Pseudosulfitobacter pseudonitzschiae: one gene and its partner. The protein of the gene in region 1 interacts with the protein of each later gene in a pairwise test. Links are inferred from orthologs where the notes say so. Each region holds a gene or a part of one and is shown on either strand. Other genes may lie near its edges.

What was found.
Region 2: the proteins of SULPSESMR1_RS10935 (region 1) and SULPSESMR1_RS08515 interact in binary tests that used the Escherichia coli proteins (3 or more experiments, as listed by UniProt). The link is inferred for Pseudosulfitobacter pseudonitzschiae from one-to-one orthologs.

Annotation. Positions count from the first base shown.
Region 1 is NZ_CP022415.1:2,246,764-2,257,734, forward strand. The notes cover bases 3,939-6,852. They hold SULPSESMR1_RS10935 (primosomal protein N'), read right to left. Parts: upstream 6,537-6,852; coding sequence 4,341-6,536; downstream 3,939-4,340. Other genes in these bases: SULPSESMR1_RS10930 (MFS transporter), read right to left, coding at 3,939-4,220; fsa (fructose-6-phosphate aldolase), read left to right, coding at 6,665-6,852. Outside these bases: SULPSESMR1_RS10910 (DUF1127 domain-containing protein), read left to right, coding at 1-94; SULPSESMR1_RS10915 (hypothetical protein), read right to left, coding at 279-623; SULPSESMR1_RS10920 (50S ribosomal protein L11 methyltransferase), read right to left, coding at 731-1,603; SULPSESMR1_RS10925 (MATE family efflux transporter), read right to left, coding at 1,604-2,932; more of SULPSESMR1_RS10930, read right to left, coding at 2,988-3,938; more of fsa, read left to right, coding at 6,853-7,318; SULPSESMR1_RS10945 (DUF484 family protein), read left to right, coding at 7,530-8,237; SULPSESMR1_RS10950 (tyrosine recombinase XerC), read left to right, coding at 8,234-9,154; SULPSESMR1_RS10955 (CDP-alcohol phosphatidyltransferase family protein), read left to right, coding at 9,246-9,941; SULPSESMR1_RS10960 (methylated-DNA--[protein]-cysteine S-methyltransferase), read right to left, coding at 9,947-10,402; SULPSESMR1_RS10965 (NCS1 family nucleobase:cation symporter-1), read right to left, coding at 10,490-10,971.
Region 2 is NZ_CP022415.1:1,746,958-1,757,763, reverse strand. What follows is about bases 2,603-5,351. They hold SULPSESMR1_RS08515 (single-stranded DNA-binding protein), read right to left. Parts: upstream 4,356-5,351; coding sequence 3,849-4,355; downstream 2,603-3,848. Other genes in these bases: SULPSESMR1_RS08510 (lytic transglycosylase domain-containing protein), read left to right, coding at 4,556-5,140; aroB (3-dehydroquinate synthase), read left to right, coding at 2,727-3,827; SULPSESMR1_RS08525 (shikimate kinase), read left to right, coding at 2,603-2,734. Outside these bases: SULPSESMR1_RS08540 (tyrosine recombinase), read right to left, coding at 1-374; SULPSESMR1_RS08535 (hypothetical protein), read right to left, coding at 371-1,918; SULPSESMR1_RS25225 (hypothetical protein), read right to left, coding at 1,908-2,057; more of SULPSESMR1_RS08525, read left to right, coding at 2,138-2,602; SULPSESMR1_RS08505 (hypothetical protein), read left to right, coding at 5,445-5,951; SULPSESMR1_RS08500 (ABC transporter ATP-binding protein), read right to left, coding at 5,995-8,079; SULPSESMR1_RS08495 (ABC transporter permease), read right to left, coding at 8,188-9,657; SULPSESMR1_RS08490 (ABC transporter permease), read right to left, coding at 9,672-10,718. UniProt on the Escherichia coli protein: Plays an important role in DNA replication, recombination and repair. Binds to ssDNA and to an array of partner proteins to recruit them to their sites of action during DNA metabolism. Acts as a sliding platform that migrates on DNA via reptation.

The DNA of each region.
Region 1 (10,971 bases):
CACCCGCAAAGCCCTGTCCGCTCTCAGCGACCGTGAACTGCAAGACATCGGCCTGAGCCGTGGCGACATCGACGCGGCATCCTTCCGCCGCTAATCCGGCCTTCGGGCGCCTCTGACCCTCCCTCATCAGGCGCTCTTGTCCGGATACTAAAAACCGCCTTCCCGTCACGGGTGGGCGGTTTTTTTGCGCCTTGCAACCCGGCCCACAGCCCAATGTAAAATGCCGCTCCGACATATGTCGAAGCGGCTGGTACTTCTAAAAACAATCAAATTTCAGGTCAGAGCAGATTGGTTCTGGCAAAATCCACCATCACCTGCGTGACCGGATCGGCCTGCATCACCCATGCGCCGCCCTGCTCAAGGATTGTGCCCTCCTGCAACTCGGTCAGACGGTCGGCATAGGTGCGTTCGCCCAGCGAGACCAGCATAAATGCCTTGAAGGCGAAAAAGCCCAGCGCAACCAGCATGGCCCCCCTCAGCGGAAACTGCATCCTGCGACGTCTGGGCTTGACCACAATCAGACCATCACCGCGCAGACGGGTGGTGTATCCGTTGGACATACGACGGTGCTTGCGTGTCACCTGACGCAGGCGGGATTCAAAGTGTTGCTTGGTCTCAACCATGGCAGCCTCTAGCGGTTCGGCCCCCACCGAAATGCCCGCTTAATATGCCGCTCAAATGTGGCGGAATCTGGGCAAATCGCCCAAATGCGGTTAAAAGACGGCACAACTCACGGCTTTTTACGGACAGTAAGTGTCGTCCAGTCACCAATCATCTCGCGGTGATCAAGACTGTGTCCAGATTCGAGATAGTGGGCCAGAACGTCGTCGGCCTGCTCGTTGAGAATACCCGACAGAATCGCCACCCCTTCGGGGCGCAGATTGGCCGCAATATCGGGGGCAAGGGCCACAAGCGGCCCCTTGAGGATATTCGCAAAGATCAGATCATAGGGTGCCAGCGCCCGAAGATCGGGGTGGTCGAACCCTGCGGCCTCGACGCATTTGACCGCGCCCGCCATGTCATTGGCCGCCAGATTGGCCTCGGCCACGTCCACTGCCACCTCGTCGATGTCGCTGGCAATCACCTCGCCCTGCCAGATCCGCGCCGCAGCCATCGCCAGAACGGCAGTGCCACAGCCGATGTCGGCCACGCGGGCAGCGCTCCAGCCCGCAGCGGCCAGACGGTCCAGCGCGCGCAAACAGCCCAGCGTGGTGCCGTGATGTCCGGTCCCGAACGCCATCGCCGCCTCGATCAGCAGCGGCACGCTGCCTTCGGGCACCTTGTCGGCATCATGACTGCCAAAGACAAAGAACCGCCCCGCCTCGACCGGTGCCAGTTCGCGGCGCACATGGGCCACCCAATCGGTTTCGGGCAGTTCCGAGATCACAAAGGGTTTCGCGTCCATCGCCGTGGCCAGCAGGGCCAGTGCAGTGTCATCGGGACGGTCCGAGAAATAGCCGCCCACTTCCCACAAGCCCGAGCCGTCTTCGACTTCGAACACGCCAATGCCCGTGGGTTCTGGCTCCAGCCGCTCCATCGCGGCGCCCAGCGCCTCGGCTGCGGTTTTTCCGGTCAATGTGGTCAGGGCTGTAAATGTGGGCATTCAACGTCTCCGAAAGCGGTCCAGATTCGGATAGGGGCGCGGCGGCGCGGGGTCAATGTCCGATTGCGGCCCCAGACGCGCAACATAGTGCCAGCCCCAACTTGCCGCCAGCACCCCCATAACGGCCCCCGCCAGCGCCTGACCGTAAATCACACCCGCCGCGCCAAAGCTGCCCGCAAGCAGGATCGCCGCAGGCCAGCTTAGCACGCCGTCCTTCATCCAGTTCACCAGAGTCGAGCGTCCCGGCTTGCCCAGATTGTTAAAGGCCGCGTTCGACACGAACAGCGCCCCCACAAACATAAAGGCCCCCACGCCCACACCGGCAAAGGCATGCAGCACTTCGGCCCCCTGTCCGGTCAGACCGAACATCAGACTGACATAAGGGATCGCCGTCCACAGCAGCGCCCACGCCACCAGCGTATAGATCGCGCAAAACACCAGCGCGTCGCGATAGGTGCTGCGCAGCCGGTCATAATACCCTGCACCAAAATTCTGGCCAAAGATGCCGCCGATGGCCCCCGACAGCGCAAAAATACCGCCAAAGACCAGCACGGTCAGCCGCCCGACCACGGCCCATGCGGCAACCGCATCGTCGCCAAAGCGGGCCATGATCATGGTCAGGAAATAGTTGCCCGCAGGGGTGCTCATCTGGGTGGCAATGGCAGGCAGCGCCACCAGCATAAAGGGTTTGAAGATGCGCAGAACCATCGCACGGTCGGGCCGCTCTACCAGCTTCATCCGGATGATGGCGTAGTAAATCGCCAGCAGCAGCAGGCTGATCCGGAACACCACCAGCCCGATCGCCGCCCCGTCAATACCATAGTAGAATATCAAAAGCGGATCGATGAACATCGCCAGAACGCCCGAGAACAGCGTAACATACATGGCTTTGGCACCATATCCTTCGGCGCGCAGCACACCCGACCCCACCAGCGAAACCGCCATCGGCACCAGCGACGGAACCGTAATCGCCAGATACCGCGCCGCAAGGTCGGCGGTTTCCCCCGTGGCCCCCGCCATATCGACAAGCGGATGACGGAACACAACCAGCAACGTGGCCACAATGGTCTGAATGCTGGCGGCAATCACCATCGCCGCCCCCGCCTGCTGACGGGCCAGCACACGTTCACCGCGCCCGATGCTGCGCGACACCAGCGCGGTTGCGGCAATCATCAACCCCACCCCGATCGACACCGAAAAGAACTGGATCGCAAAGGCAAAACCGATGGCCGCAACCTGCTGCGGCGCGCCCCACTGGCTGAGCCATAGCAGATTGGCCGCATCGACCAGAAACACGAATGTGATGCCAAAAGCGCCCGTCGCCGTCATCCGCACCACGTGGCCCATAGTGGAGCCGGTCAGAAATCGGCCTTGCCCCGACACTTTACTCGGCCACTGCGGGCATGGTCCGCGTCAGCACTGTCTCGTGTCCGGGCACCGGATGCCGCGGGATCAGCAGTGCCAGCATCAGCGACGTGGCCGCCATCCCCGCAGCCAGAAAGAACACCACCGCAGGCGAGACCAGCCACAACAACCCCAGCGGCGCAGGCAGGCCCACGGCGGCGATGTGGTTGATGGTAAATGCAACGGCGGCAGTGGGCGCGATGTCTTGCGGATCGGCGATCTTCTGGAAATAGGTCTTGAGCGCCAGCGCCAGACCAAAGAACACATGATCGACCACATAAAGAAACGCAGCCACTGCGATGCCCCAACCCATATAATAAACGCCACCATAGCTGAGGAACACGGCCACCAGACCGATGTATTCAAACCCCAGCGTCTTGCGTTCGCCATAGCGTTGCACGACGCGCCCCAGCAACGGCGCCACCAGCATGTTGATCAGCAGATTGACCAGATAAAGCGTGGTCAGTTCGTCGACTTTAAAGCCGAACTTTTCGACCATCATGAAGCCCGCGAAAACAACAAATATCTGCCGCCGCGCGCCCGCCATGAATTGCAGCGCATAGTACAGCCAATAGCGTTTGCGCAGAATGAACTGTTTGCGCTGCGGATTGGGCGCTTCGAATTGCGGATAGGCGAGCATCGCAAAGATGGCGATGGCCGCCGTCACGCCGCCACCAGCCATATAGACCATATTATAGGTCAGGTTCAGCGGCTCCCACAGCAACAGGATCACCAGATAAACCACAAATGTAGCCGCCGATCCGATCGCCAGCAGCCAGCCCAGAACGCGCGGCGCGTGTTCTTTGTCGATCCATTGCAGTTGCAGCGACTGGTTCACCGTTTCGTAATAGTGAAACCCGATCGAACTGAGCATGGTCAGCGTCAGGATACCGCCCAGCGACGGAAATTGCGCGGTGATCGCAGTGGCAACACCCAGCAGCACCAGCGACACCAGCCCCAGCACCTGTTCGCGCACAAAGATGATGATGGCGATGACACCGATGGCCAGAAAGCCCGGAATTTCGCGCACCGTATGCAGCAGGCCAATGGCGGCTCCGTCGAAATTCGCAGCTTCGATGACAAAGTTGTTCAACAGCGCCGACCACGTGTTGAACGCAATCGGCATGGCCATTGCCATCAGGAACAGCAAAGCAATGGGGCGGCGCCAATACGGCAGGGCGGCAGCATCGCCGGTTTTTACGAAACGTGTCATGGGCTCTGCATTACGCCTTTTGTGAAATCGAGGCGAGACGAGAATTGTACCAAAAACCCGGAATTTCGTACATATTTGCGGCGATTTCAGTCACTTGACAGAACAACCAAATCGCGGCCGTCAGTAAAAGCTTTGCGGGTCGATATCTATGGCCAGCCGGATGTCACCTTTGATCTGCACCTGCTTGACCCATTTTCGCAGCGCGCCTTGCAGGGCCACGCCTTTGTCCGCCTTGATCAGCATCCGCACTCGATGCCGTCCGCGCACGCGGGCGATGGGAGCAGGCGCTGGTCCGTAAACCTGCGCGCCCACCTGCCGCAACGGCCCGTCCGCCCGCGCCAGCTTGTTTGCGATGTCAAACACCGCCGCTACATCCGGCCCGCTCAGGATAATGCCCGCCATGCGCCCATAGGGTGGCACCCCCGCCGCCTCGCGCTGCGCGGCTTCGGCCCGCCAGAAACCTTCCTCGTCGCCCGCCAGAATCGCGCGGATCACCGGATGTTCCGGCTGATAGGTCTGCAACAGCGCCGTGCCGGGTTTGTCGGCGCGCCCTGCCCGCCCCGCCACCTGCCGCATCAACTGAAACGTCCGCTCGGCAGCGCGCAGGTCTGACCCTTGCAGCCCCAAATCGGCGTCGATCACACCGACCAGCGTGAGGTTGGGAAAGTTGTGCCCCTTCGCCACCAGCTGCGTGCCGATCACGATGTCGGTCCCGCCTTGCGCGATGTTCTCGATCTCGGCCTTCAGTGCGCGGGCGCTGCCGTACATATCCGAGCTGAGCGTGGCAATGCGCGCATCGGGCCACAACAACGCGGCCTCTTCGCCCAACCGCTCGACCCCCGGACCGACGGGGGCCAGCCGGTCCTCGGCCTCGCAGGACGGGCAGGTGGTGGGCATCGGTTTGGTCTCGCCGCACTGGTGGCACATCAGACGTTTCAGAAACCGGTGCTCGACCATACGCGCATCGCATTGATCGCACGCGATCTGGTGCCCGCAGGCACGGCACAGCGTGATCGGAGCATAGCCGCGCCGGTTAATGAACAGCATCGCCTGTTCGCCCGCATCAATTCGCGCCTGCACCGCCTTTTGCAAATCGGGCGACACCCAGCGATCTGCGGGCAGCGCGGCGGCGCGCATGTCGATCGTGCCCATCACCGGCATCACCGCAGGGCCAAAGCGCGAAGTCAGTTCCAACCGCTTGTATTTGCCCGCCTCGGCGTTGGCCCAGCTTTCCAGACTGGGCGTGGCCGAGGCCAGAACCACATGCGCCCCGCAGATCGACGCGCGCAGCACGGCCATGTCGCGGGCATTATACAGCACCCCGTCTTCTTGCTTGTACGAGGTGTCGTGTTCCTCATCCACGACGATCAAGCCAAGGTTCTGATAGGGCAGGAACAGTGCCGACCGTGCCCCGATCACCAATTGCGCACCACCCTGCCCGACCATGCGCCAGATGCGGCGGCGTTCGGTCATCGTGGCACCCGAATGCCATTCGGCGGGCCGCGCGCCAAACCGTGCCTCGACCCGTTTGAGAAATTCGGCAGTCAGCGCGATCTCGGGCAGCAGCACCAGCGCTTGACGACCCTGGGCCAGACAGGCGGCAACGGCTTCCAGATAGACTTCGGTCTTGCCCGATCCGGTGACACCGCGCAGCAAGGTCGTACCGTAGGTTTCCGAACGGACAGCTTCGGCCAGCATCGCAGCGCCTGCGGCCTGATCGTCGGTCAGTTCCTTGCCGGGCAGTGACGGGTCCAGCCGCCGGAACGGCACATCGCGCGGGGCGTCCTCTTCTGACACGACACCCTGCTTGACCAACCCTTTGACAACCGAGGATGTGACACCCGCCATCTCGGACAGCTCTTTGAGCGTGAACGACAGATCACCGTATTCGGCCAAGGTCTCCATCACACGACGGCGGGCATCGGTGGCGCGGTCCGGCTCCCCTTCGCCCCGACGGTAGATTTTGCGCATCGACGGCGGATCACCCAAGCCCGGCGCGCGGGTGGCAAGCCGCAGCATCGCAGGCATTGGCGTCAGCGTGTATTCGGCGGCGCGCAGCAGAAATGTGCGCATCTCCTCGCGCATCGGGGCCGCGTCCAGCACGCGAATAACCGAGCGGACTTTGGCAATGTCCCAATCGCCGCGCCCCGGCCCCCAGACAATGCCCAGAACCTTGCGCGGGCCCAATGGCACCTCGACAAAGGCACCCAGCATGCAACCGCCCTCTGGCGCCTTATAGTCCAGCAGACGGTCCAACGGCTGCGTGGTCAGCACGCCGACAAGGGCACCTTCATCGTAGAATTCGGGGCGCGTCACTTCTGGCCTCGGCAATTGTGGGTTTCAGTGAGTGTCCAGTTGGGGTACATGCAAACACAAAGCAAGACCATCGCGAACTGATCGTGTGCGGCCTTGTGATTGCGCTAACAGCCACTGGAGCCTTCAACATGAAATTCTTTGTAGACACCGCCGATATCGACGCCATTGCCGAACTGAACGATCTGGGCATGGTCGACGGGGTAACAACCAACCCTTCGTTGATCCTGAAATCGGGGCGTAATATCCTCGAAGTGACCAAGGAAATCTGCGATATGGTCGCAGGCCCGGTCAGCGCCGAAGTCGTCGCACTGGACGCCGACGCGATGATCGCCGAGGGCCGCAAACTGGCCGAAATCGCTGAAAACATCACCGTCAAACTGCCCCTGACATGGGACGGCCTGAAAGCGTGCAAAGTGCTGTCGGGCGAAGGCAAGATGGTCAACGTCACCCTGTGCTTTTCGGCCAATCAGGCGTTGCTGGCAGCCAAGGCAGGTGCCACGTTCATCAGCCCCTTTATCGGGCGTCTGGACGACATCAGCGTCGACGGTATGGACCTGATCGAAGACATCCGTACCATTTATGACAACTACGGGTTTGAAACCAACATTCTGGCCGCCTCGATCCGGTCTGTCGCCCATGTACAGGATTGCGCACGCATCGGCGCCGACGTGATGACCGCACCGCCCGAAGTGATCAAGAAGCTGGCAACGCACCCGCTGACCGATGCCGGTCTGGACCAATTCATGAAAGACTGGGCGAAAACCGGTCAGAAAATTCTGTAAACTTGCGGGTTTAACCATTGCACCGTCCGGCCCTGAGCCGGACGGCACTGCGTTTCCGCCTAGGTTAGGGAATATGCACCACAATTCCCCCTGGGCGGGAATTCTGGCAACACATCAAAGACCCGTTTTCAAAACCTGCAATTTTCACCAAAAAAGGGCAGATTTTGAAGCGGCCGCGTGTTACGGTCCCACAAAATAAAATGAGCAGTCCATGACCAGCAGCCCGAAAATCGACGACGCCCTGCGCGAGGCGATTATTTCGCGTCCCGATGTGATCCTTGATGACAAGGACATGATGCACGCCCTGATCGCCGCAAATGAACGCAGCATGGGTGGCAATATCGTCGATCTGCGCGGCATCGCAATGGAACGGCTGGAATCGCGGCTGGACCGGCTGGAAGACACCCACCGCAGCGTGATCGCCGCCGCTTATGAAAATCTGGCGGGCACCAATCAGGTTCACCGCGCGATTCTGCGGATGCTGGACCCTGTGGAATTTGAAACCTTTCTGCGCGATCTGGGCGGCGAAGTGGCCGAAATTTTGCGTGTGGACGCGGTGAAACTGGTGCTGGAAAGCGTGCAGAACGACAATGACCCTGCGGTGCAGCGTCTGGGTGATGTGCTTAGCGTGGCCGAGCCGGGCTTTATCGACAGCTACCTGACCCAAGGCCGTGGCGGCCCCGTCCGTCAGATCACCCTGCGTCAGATACAGAACGGCAACGCCGAGATTTACGGCAGCAACTGCGACTGGATCCGCTCAGAGGCGTGTTTAAAGCTGAACTTTGGCGCGGGCCGTCTGCCCGGTCTGCTGGTGATGGGCGCCGAAGACCCGCATATGTTCGGCCCGCAACAGGGCACCGATCTGCTAACCTTTTTTACCGGCGTGTTTGAACGCACCATGCGCCGCTGGCTGTCATGAGCCTGATCTCTCCGGCGGCGCGCGACGCGCTGGAGACGTGGCTGGACCACCAGCGGGCGCTTAAGGGTGCGGCTGCCAACACGATCATCGCCTATGCGGGCGATCTGGGCGAATTTCTGGCCTTTATCACCACCCACAAGGGATCGCCCCAAGGGCTGGGCGCGCTGTCGCATATCACTGTCAGCGACATGCGTGCATGGATGGCATACACCCGTTCGTCTGATGTGGGGCCACGGTCGCTTGCGCGTAAGCTGAGCGCGGTAAAATCGTTCTATCGCTGGCTGGCGTCCCGCGAGGGATTCGAGCCAACTGCCGTATTGTCCACCCGCGCCCCCAAATACACCCGCAAGCTGCCGCGCCCGCTGGCGGTGGATGCGGCGCATGATCTGGTCGAGACAATCGGGATGCAGTCCGCAACCACTTGGGTCGGGCTGCGCGACATTGCCGTGCTGACGCTGCTGTGGGGCTGCGGGCTGCGGATATCCGAAGCGCTGGGGCTGCGTGGCGGCGACGCGCCGCTGCCGCAGGTCATGCGGATCACCGGCAAGGGCAACAAGGAACGGATCGTGCCCGTGGTGGGTGCGGCACAGCAGGCTGTCGAGGCCTATATCGCCGCCTGTCCGCACATCCTGCAAGATGACCAACCGCTGTTTCGTGCCGTGCGCGGTGGCGCGCTGGCACCGCGTGCGATCCAAAAGGCGATGGAAACGGCGCGGATGCAGCTGGGCCTGCCCGCCACTGCCACGCCCCACGCAATGCGCCACAGCTTTGCGACACATCTGCTGAACGCGGGCGGTGATCTGCGCAGCATTCAGGAATTGCTGGGCCATGCGTCGCTGTCGACCACGCAAGCTTATACAGCGGTTGATACTGCGCGGTTGATGGATGTTTACAACAGTGCCCACCCCAAAGCCTGATCGTGCGGATTGCGAACCCGAACAGGCCAATCCGGCCAAAAGCCCGCATTTCCTTTTGCATCCACCCGCCCAATAAGCCATCAACGGGTACATGACTCGCCAGATGAAAGCCCTCTCCGTCCATTTGTTGACCGCTACGGGCGCGGTCTTTGCCATGCTGGCCATGCTGGCTGCGGTCGACGCCAAATGGGATCTGATGTTTTTGTGGCTGGTGGTGGCCTTTGCCGTGGACGGCATCGACGGCCCGCTGGCGCGCAAGTATGATGTGAAATCCAACGCCCCCGAATTTGACGGCGTGCTGCTGGATCTGATCATCGACTATCTGACCTATGTGTTCATTCCCGCCTTTGCCCTGTTCAAATCGGGGCTGATGGACGGCTGGACCGGCTGGGTGGCGATCATCCTGATCACTTTTGCCTCGGCGCTGTATTTTGCGGACACGCGGATGAAGACCAAAGACAACTCTTTCGCGGGGTTTCCGGGGTGCTGGAACATGCTGGTTCTAGTGATTTTTGCGATCGAGCCGAACTTTTGGGTATCGCTGGCGCTGGTCACCATTCTGGCGGTGGCGATGTTCCTGCCGCTGAAATTCATCCACCCCGTGCGCACCGTACGCTGGCGCAAGCTTAGCCTGCCGGTGGCGCTGGCGTGGACGGTGTTTGCGGGCTGGGCCGCTTGGGTGAACTTTCATCCCGACACCTGGGCTGTATACGGGCTGGCGCTCACATCCGTCTACCTGACGTTTGCAGGCATCGCACAACAAGCGTTGTACGGCCCTGACGGCTGACCCCGTCAGATCAAAAAACCGCCCGCGCCTTCATGGCGCAACAGGGCCACCTTGGTTTCGACTCCGCCTGCCCCCGAAAATCCAGTCAGCCCCTTTGCCCCCATCACGCGGTGGCACGGAATAATCACCGGCACCGGATTGCCACCGCACGCCTGCCCCACCGCCTGCGCCGATGCGCCGACGTCTTTGGCAATCTCGCCATAGGTGCGGGTAAAGCCGTAGGGAATCGCAGACATCGCCGCACAAACCGCGCGTTGCAGATCAGACCCCGCCACGCGCAGCGGCAGGTCGAACCGCTCCAACGCGCCGGCATCATAGGCGCGCAGTTGCGCCACAGCCTCGCGCAGCACAGCCGTGTCGTCCGTGCGCCCCGACGCCTGCCAAGACAGCGCCGTAATGGCCCCGTCGTTTTCGGTCAGGCACAGGGTGCCGAATTGTGTAGGTACATCATACAGGTTCATCACGGCAGGATGCGACCAAATCAGCGATCTCTCAACCCGTAACCTGCGCAATGCGCACCGCCAGCTTTCTGACGGTGCGCAAAAGCCTTAGCGTTTGGCCAGCATGTAATACAGCGCGCCACCGATCAGCGCCCCGATCACCCAAGCATAGCCCGACAGAGCCGCCAACGCAGGCACCCAGACCGTCGCCACCGAGAACACAGCCGCAATAGCAAAGGCCACCACAGCCGGATTGTTCCAACCATTGCCAAAGCGGTACGGTCCGCCCGTCATGTCGTACAATCCCGCCAAGTCCAGCTTTTGACGGCGCAGCATGTAATAATCGACGATCATGATCCCGTAGATCGGTGCCAGCGTCGCCCCCAGCGTGTTAACGAAACCGCCGATGCCGAAGCTGGCGATAAAGCTGACCCACAAGCCGCCGATGACAAAGGCAAAGCCCGATGTAATCAACCCCGCCATGCGAAAGCTGATCCTGTCGGGCGCAAGGTTGGCAATACCGTTCACCGCAGGGATGAAGTTGGCGACCAGATTGATCCCCACGGTCGCCGCAAAAAACGTGATCGCGG
Region 2 (10,806 bases), 500 kb from region 1 along the record:
GCCTCAAGCAGCCTGTCCACTTCTGCAATATCCAGCGTTTTGGGCAGGCGCTTGTCCTGACCCGGCCCCGAAATCTGGATCGCGGGGTTTTCCTTGCGCCAGCCTTCCTCGAAGGCAAAGCGGTACATTTGCTTGATCGAAGACAGCCGCCGCGCACGGGTGGATTTGGCAAGGCCCTGTTCGTCGCAGAACACCAGATAGGCCTCGATATCGCCTTGCTTCACGGTGTCGAACCGGCGTCCCTGACGGGTGGCCCAAGTTGCAAAATCCTTGAGATCGCGTCCGTAAGCCAGAAGAGTATTCTGCGCGGCCCCCAGTTCGGCTGCCTGCGCTTCGATAAAGGTGGAAATCCAGCGGTCTGTGTCAGCGCTCATAGTGCAGGCCTGAGCATGATTTGCAAAGCGGCGCGGCGGGCGTTGTCTTCCAGTCCCAGCGCCCGCAGCGTGGCCAGACCCTGACGCAACGCGCCGGGGTCGCCTTTGGCGCCCTCGTTGACCAGCGACAACGCCCCCAGCAGGGCGCGCCCCAGCTTACCGGTGCGGGCCAGCCCAACCAGCGTGGCGTCGGGGGGCGCATCGGCAAAGGCGTCAACCAATGCCTTTTCCATCGGCCCGTTGGGTTGCGCGCCCGTGGTGTCGCCCTGCGCCAATCCGACCAACAACGGGGCATGCGCGGCGGCTTGGGCGTATTTGGTGGCGGCTTGTTCGTATACGGGCGACAGCAACATGGTCTCGAACGCGACGGTACTCGCGGTGCGGTCGTCCAACGGCGGCAGGCGTTCACCAAAGAGATTGGCAAAATGCACGCCAAGTCCTGCGGCCTGCATTTCGGACCACGCAGGGGGCAGGGTCTTGGCCACGGCTTCGGTGCTGTTGCTGTTCAGAGCGGTTTCAAAGCGTTGCACGGCGTTCACACGGTCCCACAGACCACCAGAGGCGGCAGGCTGACGGTCGGTATAGATGCCCAGCAGCCGGTTGTCGGCGATGGCGCCGGTTTGTGCCAACCGTTCAACCGCCATCAACTGCGACCGCCAGCCTGCGATTTCGCGCAGATCGGCGTTGGCATAGATCCGCGGCCAAAGTGCTGTGGAAACGGGTGTACCGATTGATTCGTAGACGCGAAAGGCCAGAGGATTGGGTTCGGCTGGTGTCGGAAGGTCCGGCTCTCCCTCGAAAAGGTCGGGGTCAAGGAACCGCTCAAGCATATCCGCTTCGGCGTCGCTTAAGTTCTCCAATGCACGTGCCGTGCCCAACAGCAGAACCGCGGTGTCCCAATCGCCCGCGCGCGCGGCACAGAACACGCGTGCGGCATAGCCGGGGGCCAGCGACGGCTTGGCCATGACCTTGGCGCATGCATCATCTTCGGTGCCCGCCAGCAGGCTGGCGTCGAAATAGCGGGCAAGGACGGCGGCCGACGATTCTGGGCCGATCTGTTCCAGCATCGCAAGCGCCGGATCAAGCGCCCCAAGACGCAACAGCGCATCGACACGGGCAAGGTTGAAATCCGCGTCATGCACCGCAGGTGGCAATGCCTCGGCCAGCAGCAAGGTATAGAACAACGCCTGCGTGGCGGGCAGGCGGACCGCCTTGATGGCGCTGATTGCTTCGGCCAGTTCGGTGCCGTCCGAACCTTGCCAAAGCGTATCGGGCAGGCCGGTGATCGACGCAGGTGCCAGCCCCACGCGCCGCGCCGCAGGCCCGTCCAGCGGTGATACGGTGACAACGGGCACATTGGCACTGGGGGCTGTGGCAGGCTCGGGTGGTTGCGGCTGCGGTTGTACTGCGGGCGTCGGTGTGTTGCGTTCCAGCCAGTCGATCACCGACAACGGGGCCTCTTGTGCTTGCACAGCTGTAATGGGCGCGAATGCGCCCGCCATCAGCCCCAGACACAGCGGAAATACGCCAACCCTAATCGGCATCGAGAGTCACAGGCACACGGACTTCGGTCTGTGGCGGGTCAAAGTCCGCGCCGAAAAACGGACCGGCATAGGCGTAGACCACCAAGCCGATCAGCCCCAGAACGATAAGGTATATCAGATACTTGATCAGTCTTCCCATACTTTTGTCTGCCTCGGGTTTTCTGGTTTTGACCAACTTATATATGGCCTTTTGTGCAATATCACGTCATTCACCGGAATATGAGCGAAATTCAGCAATCACCGTCAGATAGTCCAGCAGATGTTGCGCAGTTTGCGCTGCACAAGACTGTCGTGATGGTTGGAATGATGGGGGCTGGCAAAACAGCCGTGGGCAAAGCTCTGGCTGCGAAACTGGGCGTGCCATTTCTTGACAGCGATCACGAGATCGAGGCTGCAGCCAACATGACCGTGCCCGAAATCTTTGAACGCGACGGAGAGCCGTTTTTCCGGATCAAGGAAACGCAGGTGATCTCGCGGCTGCTGGACAGTTCTCGCGGGGTTCTTTCTACTGGCGGGGGCGCATTTCTGAGCGCGGAAAACCGTCAGAACATTTCGCAGCGCGGCGTGTCAGTCTGGCTGGACGCCGATTTGCCGCTGCTTTGGCAGCGCGTGCGTTACAAGGACACGCGGCCCTTGCTGCGTAATCCCGACCCCAAAGCCAAGCTGACCAGCCTGTACGAGACACGCGTGCCGATCTACAAACTGGCTGATCTGCATGTGGCGTCCAAGCCGTCGTATAGCATTGAAAAGATGGCTGATCGCGTGATTGCAGCGCTGCTGACGCGGCCCGATGTATTGGAGAAACTGGATGCGTGACACCGTACATGTGGGCCTGCCGGGGCGCGAATATGATGTGCTGATCGGCACCGGCCTGCTGGCCGAAGCCGCCGTCCACATCGCGCCGTTGCTCAAGCGGTCGCGGGTGGTTGTAATCTCGGATGAAAATGTGGCCGCGCTGCATCTGGCCGCCTTTCAGGACGGTTTGCGCGCGCATGGGATCGACAGTGCTGCAATGACCCTGCAAGCGGGTGAGGCGACCAAAAGCTGGCCGCATCTTATGGCCTGCGTCGACTGGCTGCTGGATCAAAAGGTCGAACGGGGCGATATTGTTGTGGCCTTGGGGGGGGGCGTGATTGGCGATCTGGTGGGTTTTGCTGCCGCGATCCTGCGCCGCGGGGTGCGCTTTGTGCAAATGCCCACGTCGCTGCTGGCGCAGGTCGACAGTTCGGTGGGTGGCAAGACCGGCATCAACGCGCGACATGGCAAGAACCTGATCGGTGCGTTTCACCAGCCCAGTCTGGTTCTGGCGGATGTCGATGTGCTGGGCACGCTGAGGCCGCGCGATTTTCTGGCAGGCTACGGCGAGGTCGTGAAATACGGCCTGCTGGGTGATGCTGCGTTTTTCGAGTGGCTCGAAGGACAGGGACCGGCCCTGGCCGCAGGCGACATGCCCGCGCGCATCGAGGCCGTGCGTCGTTCGGTACAGATGAAAGCCGACATCGTGTTGCGTGACGAGACCGAACAGGGCGATCGCGCCTTGCTAAACCTTGGCCACACCTTTGGCCATGCGCTTGAGGCGGCGACGGGCTATTCCGACCGTCTGTATCATGGCGAAGGTGTTGCCATAGGCTGTGCGATGGCATTTGCGCTGTCGGCACGGCTGGGTCTGTGCAGTCAGGAAGACCCAAGCCGTGTGCGCGCGCATCTGCGCGACATGGGCATGAAGACCGATCTGGCCGACATCGACGGCGATCTGCCCGGTCCTGAGGTACTGCTGGAGCTGATGGGGCAGGACAAGAAAGTGGTACAGGGGCAGCTGCGTTTTGTGCTGGCGCGAGGCATCGGTGATGCTTTTGTGACGGGCGATGTGCCGCCCGAAGCCGTACTGGAGGTTCTGCGCGACGGCTAGACGTCGCGCAGACCGGAAAGCTTAGAACGGAATTTCATCGTCCAGATCACGCGAAGGCGTTGGCGCATTGCCTCCGCCACCGGACGACTGGCCGCCAAAACGGTCATCGGACGGGCCGCTGTCATAGTTGGACCCGCCGCCGCCGTAGTTGCCCCCGCCCCCGCCGCCGCCGCCATCGCGGCCGTCCAGCATGGTCAGCGTGCTGTTGAATCCTTGCAATACAATTTCGGTCGAATAGCGGTCCTGACCGGACTGGTCTTGCCATTTGCGGGTCTGCAACTGACCCTCGATATACACTTTCGAGCCCTTTTTCAGGTATTGCTCGGCCACGCGCACCAGACCTTCGTTAAAGATCGCAACCGAATGCCATTCGGTCCGCTCTTTGCGTTCGCCGGTGTTGCGGTCTTTCCAGTTTTCCGAAGTGGCAATGCGCAGGTTGCACACCTTGCCGCCGTTCTGGAAACTGCGCACTTCGGGATCACGGCCCAGATTGCCGATTAGGATCACTTTGTTCACTGAGCCAGCCATGATGTCCTCTCACTCATTCGTTCCCGTTCGGGCGATTCCCGAACGGTCGTGACAACCTACAGATTGGCCCGAACATCGTAAACAGATGCCTAACGGGAATCGGATCTAAAGGGGTGGTCGCAACCATCAGATAAAGTATAGTGCCGCCACGAGTGAAACCAGAGCCGTGCGGGCTTTGTATCTTTGGGGGGCTGGGAAATATGCGCGTATGGATTTCGGCGCTGGTGATCGGTGCAACAGTGGCGGGCGCTGCACATGCGGATGTGTTTTCAACGCGCAGCCGAAGCAAGCTGTTCGGATCGCAGACAAAAGTACTCGATACACGGGCCTCGCAGCAATACACCGCTTCGGTCAGATTGCAGCCGCCAAAGGTGAACACGCCGACGAAATGGGATGTAAATCCCGCCTATAGCGGCAAGTACAAAGGTATCTACCTGGCCGCCGCCCGCGATGCCGCGCGCCGTCACGGGGTGCCAGAAGATTTGTTTTTGCGGCTGATCCAGCAGGAATCCGGCTGGAACCCCTCGGCAAAATCGCACAAGGGCGCGCTGGGTCTGGCGCAATTGATGCCCGCAACCGCGCGGCGGCTGCGTGTCGACCCAAGCGATCCGCACGAAAACCTTGACGGTGGCGCGCGCTATCTCAGCCAACAATACCGTACCTTCGGCAGTTGGAGGCTGGCGCTGGCGGCCTATAACGCAGGCCCCGGCGCGGTTAAGCGCCACAAGGGTGTGCCACCCTACAAAGAAACCCAGAACTACGTCAAAGTCATCTGGGGCAGCTAGGCGGTCTGGTGGCGCTGCGCTGATGATCTTGCTGCGCAGCACAGGTTTCGACGCGGCCCGTTCGGCGGTTTAGCGTCGATGAGGGGCCAAACCGGCAGGTTCCCGCCATCCTGATTATTCTGACAAGCGTGGATTTTCCTTATCTTTCAAGTGTAATTATGTATAAAATACAGTAGATTGAAGCTCGTTCTTCAAGTTTTCAGCTCCCAGCTTCTCCTATTGCTACGCCTTTCGGAACCATAACGCCCCCACCGCCGTTTGTCAGCACACCTCAGGCCATCACGGCCCTGAAAGGAGCAAGACAATGAAATCGACAATTGCAAAACTGACCGCAGCCACTGCCATCGCTCTGTTGCCGCTGGGCGCCTTCGCCGCGACCCCGATTTCCAAAGTGAACGTCAAAGCAGACCTGACCGAAAACGTCGGCGCAAACGCCATGCAATACTACCCCCAGATCGAAGAAGACGTGACCCGCATGATCGCCGAGCGTATTGATCTGACCGGAGACGCAGGTGATCCGCAGATCAAGGTCGAGATCAAAGGCGTGTTGCTTGATGGCGATTCCGTGCTTCCGGACAGCGCCGAGTTCAACGAGCTGGTCGCCACGATCAACTACACGGACGACAACGGCGAGATCAACGCCGAGACCTATCCGGTCTTTATCAAGGCGATGACCGCCGACACCCCCCAAGACGGCGTGATTTACGTGGCCCCGGGGCGTGACGACTTTTATCAGGCGATGATTTTGGCGCTGGTCGACAATGTTGTCGAAAACATCCCCGATATCGCGCGCATTGATAAATCCAAGTAACTGATCTGTTTTTCAGGGCCGTGGCATCCGTTGCGGCCCTGATTTATTCCGCCGCGATCTGAATCACCGGCTCCATCTGCGTAAATTTATCCTCGTCTAGGTGGCATTTCACCTGATGGCCCGCAGCCATGTCACGCAGGGGGGGCACCTCGGTCTCGCACAGATTGTCCGGCACCTGCGATTTCCACCTGCACCGTGTCTGGAACGGACAGCCCGATGGCGGGTTCATCGCCGAGGGAATTTCTCCCTCAAGCACGATGTGTTTTTTCTTCACCCGCGTGTCGGCAATGGGCACGGCAGACAGCAGCGCCTCGGTGTAGGGGTGGTAGGGGGGCGAAAACACCTGTTCGGTGGTGCCCAGTTCGACCACGTGGCCCAGATACATCACCATCACACGATCCGCGAGATAGCGCACAATGCTCAGGTCGTGGCTGATGAACAGCAGCGTGGTCTTATGCGTGCGCTGGATTTCCATCAGCAGGTCGGTCACAGCCGCCTGAACCGACACATCCAACGCCGAGACAGGCTCGTCCGCCACCACAATCCGCGCATCCCCCGCAAAGGCGCGTGCAATCCCGACACGCTGCTTTTGCCCGCCGGACAGCTGGCGTGGCATCCGGCCTGCGAATTCGCGCGGCAGCTTCACCAGATCCAGCAGTTCCAGCATTCGCGTGCGCCGCTCGCCTTCGTTCTTGCCGACCTTGAACACCTCAAGCGCGCGGATGATCTGGCGCCCCACCGTCATCGACGGGTTCAGCGTGTCAAAGGGGTTCTGGAACACCATCTGCACATCGGCAACGGTCTGCGTGTCGCGTTTTTCGATCGGTATGTCCTGAATTTCGCGATCCCCAAGGGTGATCGTCCCTTCGGTCGCTGTCTCCAGCCCCATCAGCACTTTGGCAAAGGTCGACTTGCCGCAGCCGCTTTCACCGACAATCGCCAGCGTCTCGGATTCGCGTGCCTCGAAACTCAGTGTCTCGTTGGCCTTGACCACCTTGGTCGCCACGCTGCCGAACAGGGCATTGGCCGCCACTTCGTAATATTTCTTAAGATTGTCCATCCTCAGCACCACGTCGCCAATCTCGCCCTTGGTCTTGACCTCGGCCAGCGCCAGCGGCGCCTGCCAGTCGATCTCCGCAAACCGCAGACAGCGGGTGTTGTGCACATCGTCACCGGGCACGGGAAACATCGGAATATCGCCCTGATCACAACGCCCCGCTTCGAAGTAATCGCAGCGCGGGCCAAAATTGCAGCCCTGTGGCCGCTCGTGCGGCAGGGGAAAGTTGCCCGGAATGGCGACAAGCGGCCGCGCGTTCTTGTCCGCTCCGGGCAGCGGGATCGACCTGAACAAAGCCTGCGTATAAGGGTGCTGCATCTCGTCAAAGACATCCTCGATGCTGCCACGCTCGACCGCCTCGCCCGAATACATCACGCAGATTCGGTCGCAGGTTTCCAGCACCAGCCCAAGGTTGTGGCTGATGAACAGCATCGAGGTGCCGTATTTCTTGCCCAGATCCTTGACCAGTTCGACCACTGCCGCTTCTACTGTCACGTCCAGTGCGGTGGTGGGCTCGTCCAAAATCAGCAAGGACGGCTCGGACATCAGCGCCATCGCGATCACGATCCGCTGTTGTTGCCCGCCTGATAGCTGGTGCGGATAGGCGTCCAGAATCCGTTTGGGGTCGGGCAGTTTCACATCCGTTACGACCTGCAATGCGCGTTCGCGGGCCTCTGCCTGACTCATACCAGCGTGGATCATCGGTACTTCCATCAACTGGTGTCCGATTTTCATCGCGGGATTCAGCGACGCCATCGGTTCCTGATAGATCATCGCAATTTCAGACCCGCGAATGTCGCGCAACTCGTCTTGGGTCATCGCGCCCAGATCGCGGCCCTTGAACTTGATTGACCCGCCCACGACCCGTCCGTTCACACCCAGATCCTGCATCACTCCCAAGGCTACGGTGGACTTGCCACAGCCGCTTTCACCCACAAGACCCACGGCTTCGCCCGGTTGTATGCTGACAGAAAAATCCATCACTGCAGGAATTTCTCGCAGCCGCGTGAAAAACGAAATCGACAGCTTGTCGATCTCTAGAATGGGGCCGTCATATGCGTCTTTGACCATGTGTAGTTCTCCCTTGCCACAGCGCCCTTGCGGGCTTCTTTTGGCGGTAAATTTCCCGGGGGTCCGGGGGCAGCGCCCCCGAAACGCGCCCCCCGGACGCATCTTGTGTCAATCGCGCAAGGATTCCTCGCGCAAGCCATCGGCCAACAGGTTCAGCCCCAGCACCAGTGTCATCAGCGCAAAGGCAGGCACCAGCGCCGCATGGGGGTAGAGCGACAGCAACCGCCGCCCCGAGTTGATCGTGGTCCCCCAATCGGGGCTTTCGCTCTCCAGCCCCAGACCAAAAAAGCCCAAGGTGCCCAGCAAGATAGTGGTGTATCCAATCCGCAGGCAGAAATCGACGATCAGCGGACCGCGTGCATTGGGCAGGATTTCCCACAGCATGATGTACCACGGACCTTCGCCTCGGGTTTGCGCCGCCGCCACATAGTCGCGCGTCTTGATGTCCAGCGCGAGGCCGCGCACGATCCGGAACACCGTGGGCGCGTTGACAAAGACCACGGCCACGAAAACGGTCAGCAGGCCGCCATCCATGTCAATCCAGTCTACAAACGCTGGCAGCCCCGGAATGCGGTAGCTGTCATTGGCCACGATCGACCCATTGGTCGAAATCAGCGCCAGATAGGCCCAGACCAGCCCGCCCAGCACCACGATCAGCAGCGGTGTGCGCACCGACGGCTGGGTGTAAAAGCGCGCGTTCAGCAGCACCGCGCAGAACACGATGGGAAAGGCAAACAACACCGCCGCCATGTAGTTGGGAATGCCGGTAACGACGATTTCGGGCGTGACCAGCAGGTAGAACAGCAAGATCACCGGAAAGGCGAGGATCAGGTTGGCCAGAAACGACAGGAATGTGTCCAGCCGTCCACCGTAGTATCCCGCAGGCAGACCCAGCGTGATGCCCACCATAAAGGCAAACAGCGTCGCCATCGGTGCGATCTTGACCACGATCCACGCGCCTTTGATCAGCCGCGAGAACACATCGCGCGCCAGATTGTCACCGCCCAGCAGGAACCATTGATAATCGTCCGCTTCGGCCCCGTTCAGCGCCGTGCCGGGCAGTTTGTTTTTCATGCCCGAAAACTGGCTCAGCGGGTCGTGGGTGACCAGCATGTCGAACGGCCCGCCCATGATTCCCGCGAAAACCCAGAACATCACCAGACCAAAGCCGATCATGCCGATGGTGCTGTCAAACAGCTTGCCGTACAGTCCCAGCTTGCCTTTAAATGTGATCGACACCGCAAACAGCACGATCAGCGCGACCCAGACCGGCAGCATGTTGCGTGACAGACCACCGATGATGCCTGCTTGCGGGCCCAGTATGACCCCACCAGCCACATAGACCAGCACCAGCGCGATCAGCGCCAGAAAACTGTATTTGCGGGCCTTGGCCGTCAGCCCTGTCAAACCTGTTGGGGCCATCAGCGTGCCGTCGGCGTTGATGCCCAGCGGTCCGGTGTCGCGGGCAAGCAGCGACACCGCAATGCTGGCCAGAACCGACACCGCCAGCGCCAGCGCCAAAGTAAAAAAGACCACATTCAGCCCGCTCAGGGCACCAGTCCATGTCAATTGTTCCATCTAACAGACCTGCCTTATGAAATGCGGATGCGTGGATTGAGAATGACATAGCCGATGTCCGAGATCAGCTGCGTCAGCAGCACTACGATCACCGACACGACCGACACTGCCAGCAACAGTTCGATGTCATTGTTGCCCGCCGCCTGTACCAGAACCCAGCCAAAGCCCTTGTAGTTGAATAGGGTTTCCACGATCACCACGCCGTTCAGCAGCCACGGAATTTGCAGCATGATTACCGTGAACGGGGCGATCAGCGCGTTGCGCAGGGCGTGCTTGATGACGATATTGCGGAAGCTCACACCCTTTAGGCGTGCTGTGCGGATATACTGTGCGGTCATCACCTCGGTCATCGACGCGCGGGTCATGCGGGCGATATAGCCCATGCCGTACAGGGCAATGGTCAGCACCGGCAGGGTAAAGTTTTCGAAGGTCGCGTTTTCCATCGCTGATGTGGCCGACCCTTTGAACCACTTCAGCTCAAAGGCCGAGGACGAGAAGACTGCGATAAAGATCACCCCCGATACATATTCCGGCGTGGCCGTGGTCGAGATCGAGAAGGTCGACAGCGTCCGGTCCAGCGGCGAGCCTTCGCGCATCCCCGCCAGAACCCCGATCAGCAGGGACGAGGGCACCATGACCAGCAGGACAAAGCCCATCAGTTTGCCCGTCAGACCCAGCCTTTCCATGACTATGGTGCCGACGTCATCGTTGAACACAGTGGACTTGCCCCAGTTGCCTTGCAGCACACCGCAAAAGGTGGGGCGGTCTTCGGCGAGTGTGTTTTGGGCAAAACAGCGGCCCGTCACGGTGCCGTCGGGCGCCTGGGTCACCCAACCGGGGACAACGCCCAGCCATCGACCGAATTTTAACGGCATCGGGTCCAGATATCCGCGTTTGCTCAGATAACTTTCCACGGCTTCGTCCGACATGCGAAAGTTGCCTTGGGTTTTGGCCAGCTTTTCAAGGTTCGGATAAAGATTTGTCAGGAAGAACACGACAAAGGTCAGGCACAAGGCCGTCACGATCATCACGCCCAGACGTCTGAGTATAAATAGTCCCATGTATGCCCCTGTCGGTAGGCTGAAACGGGTTGATCCCGCTTGTCGTGTTGGCTGGCCTAAAGGCTTGGCCGTTTTTATGGTGAACTGG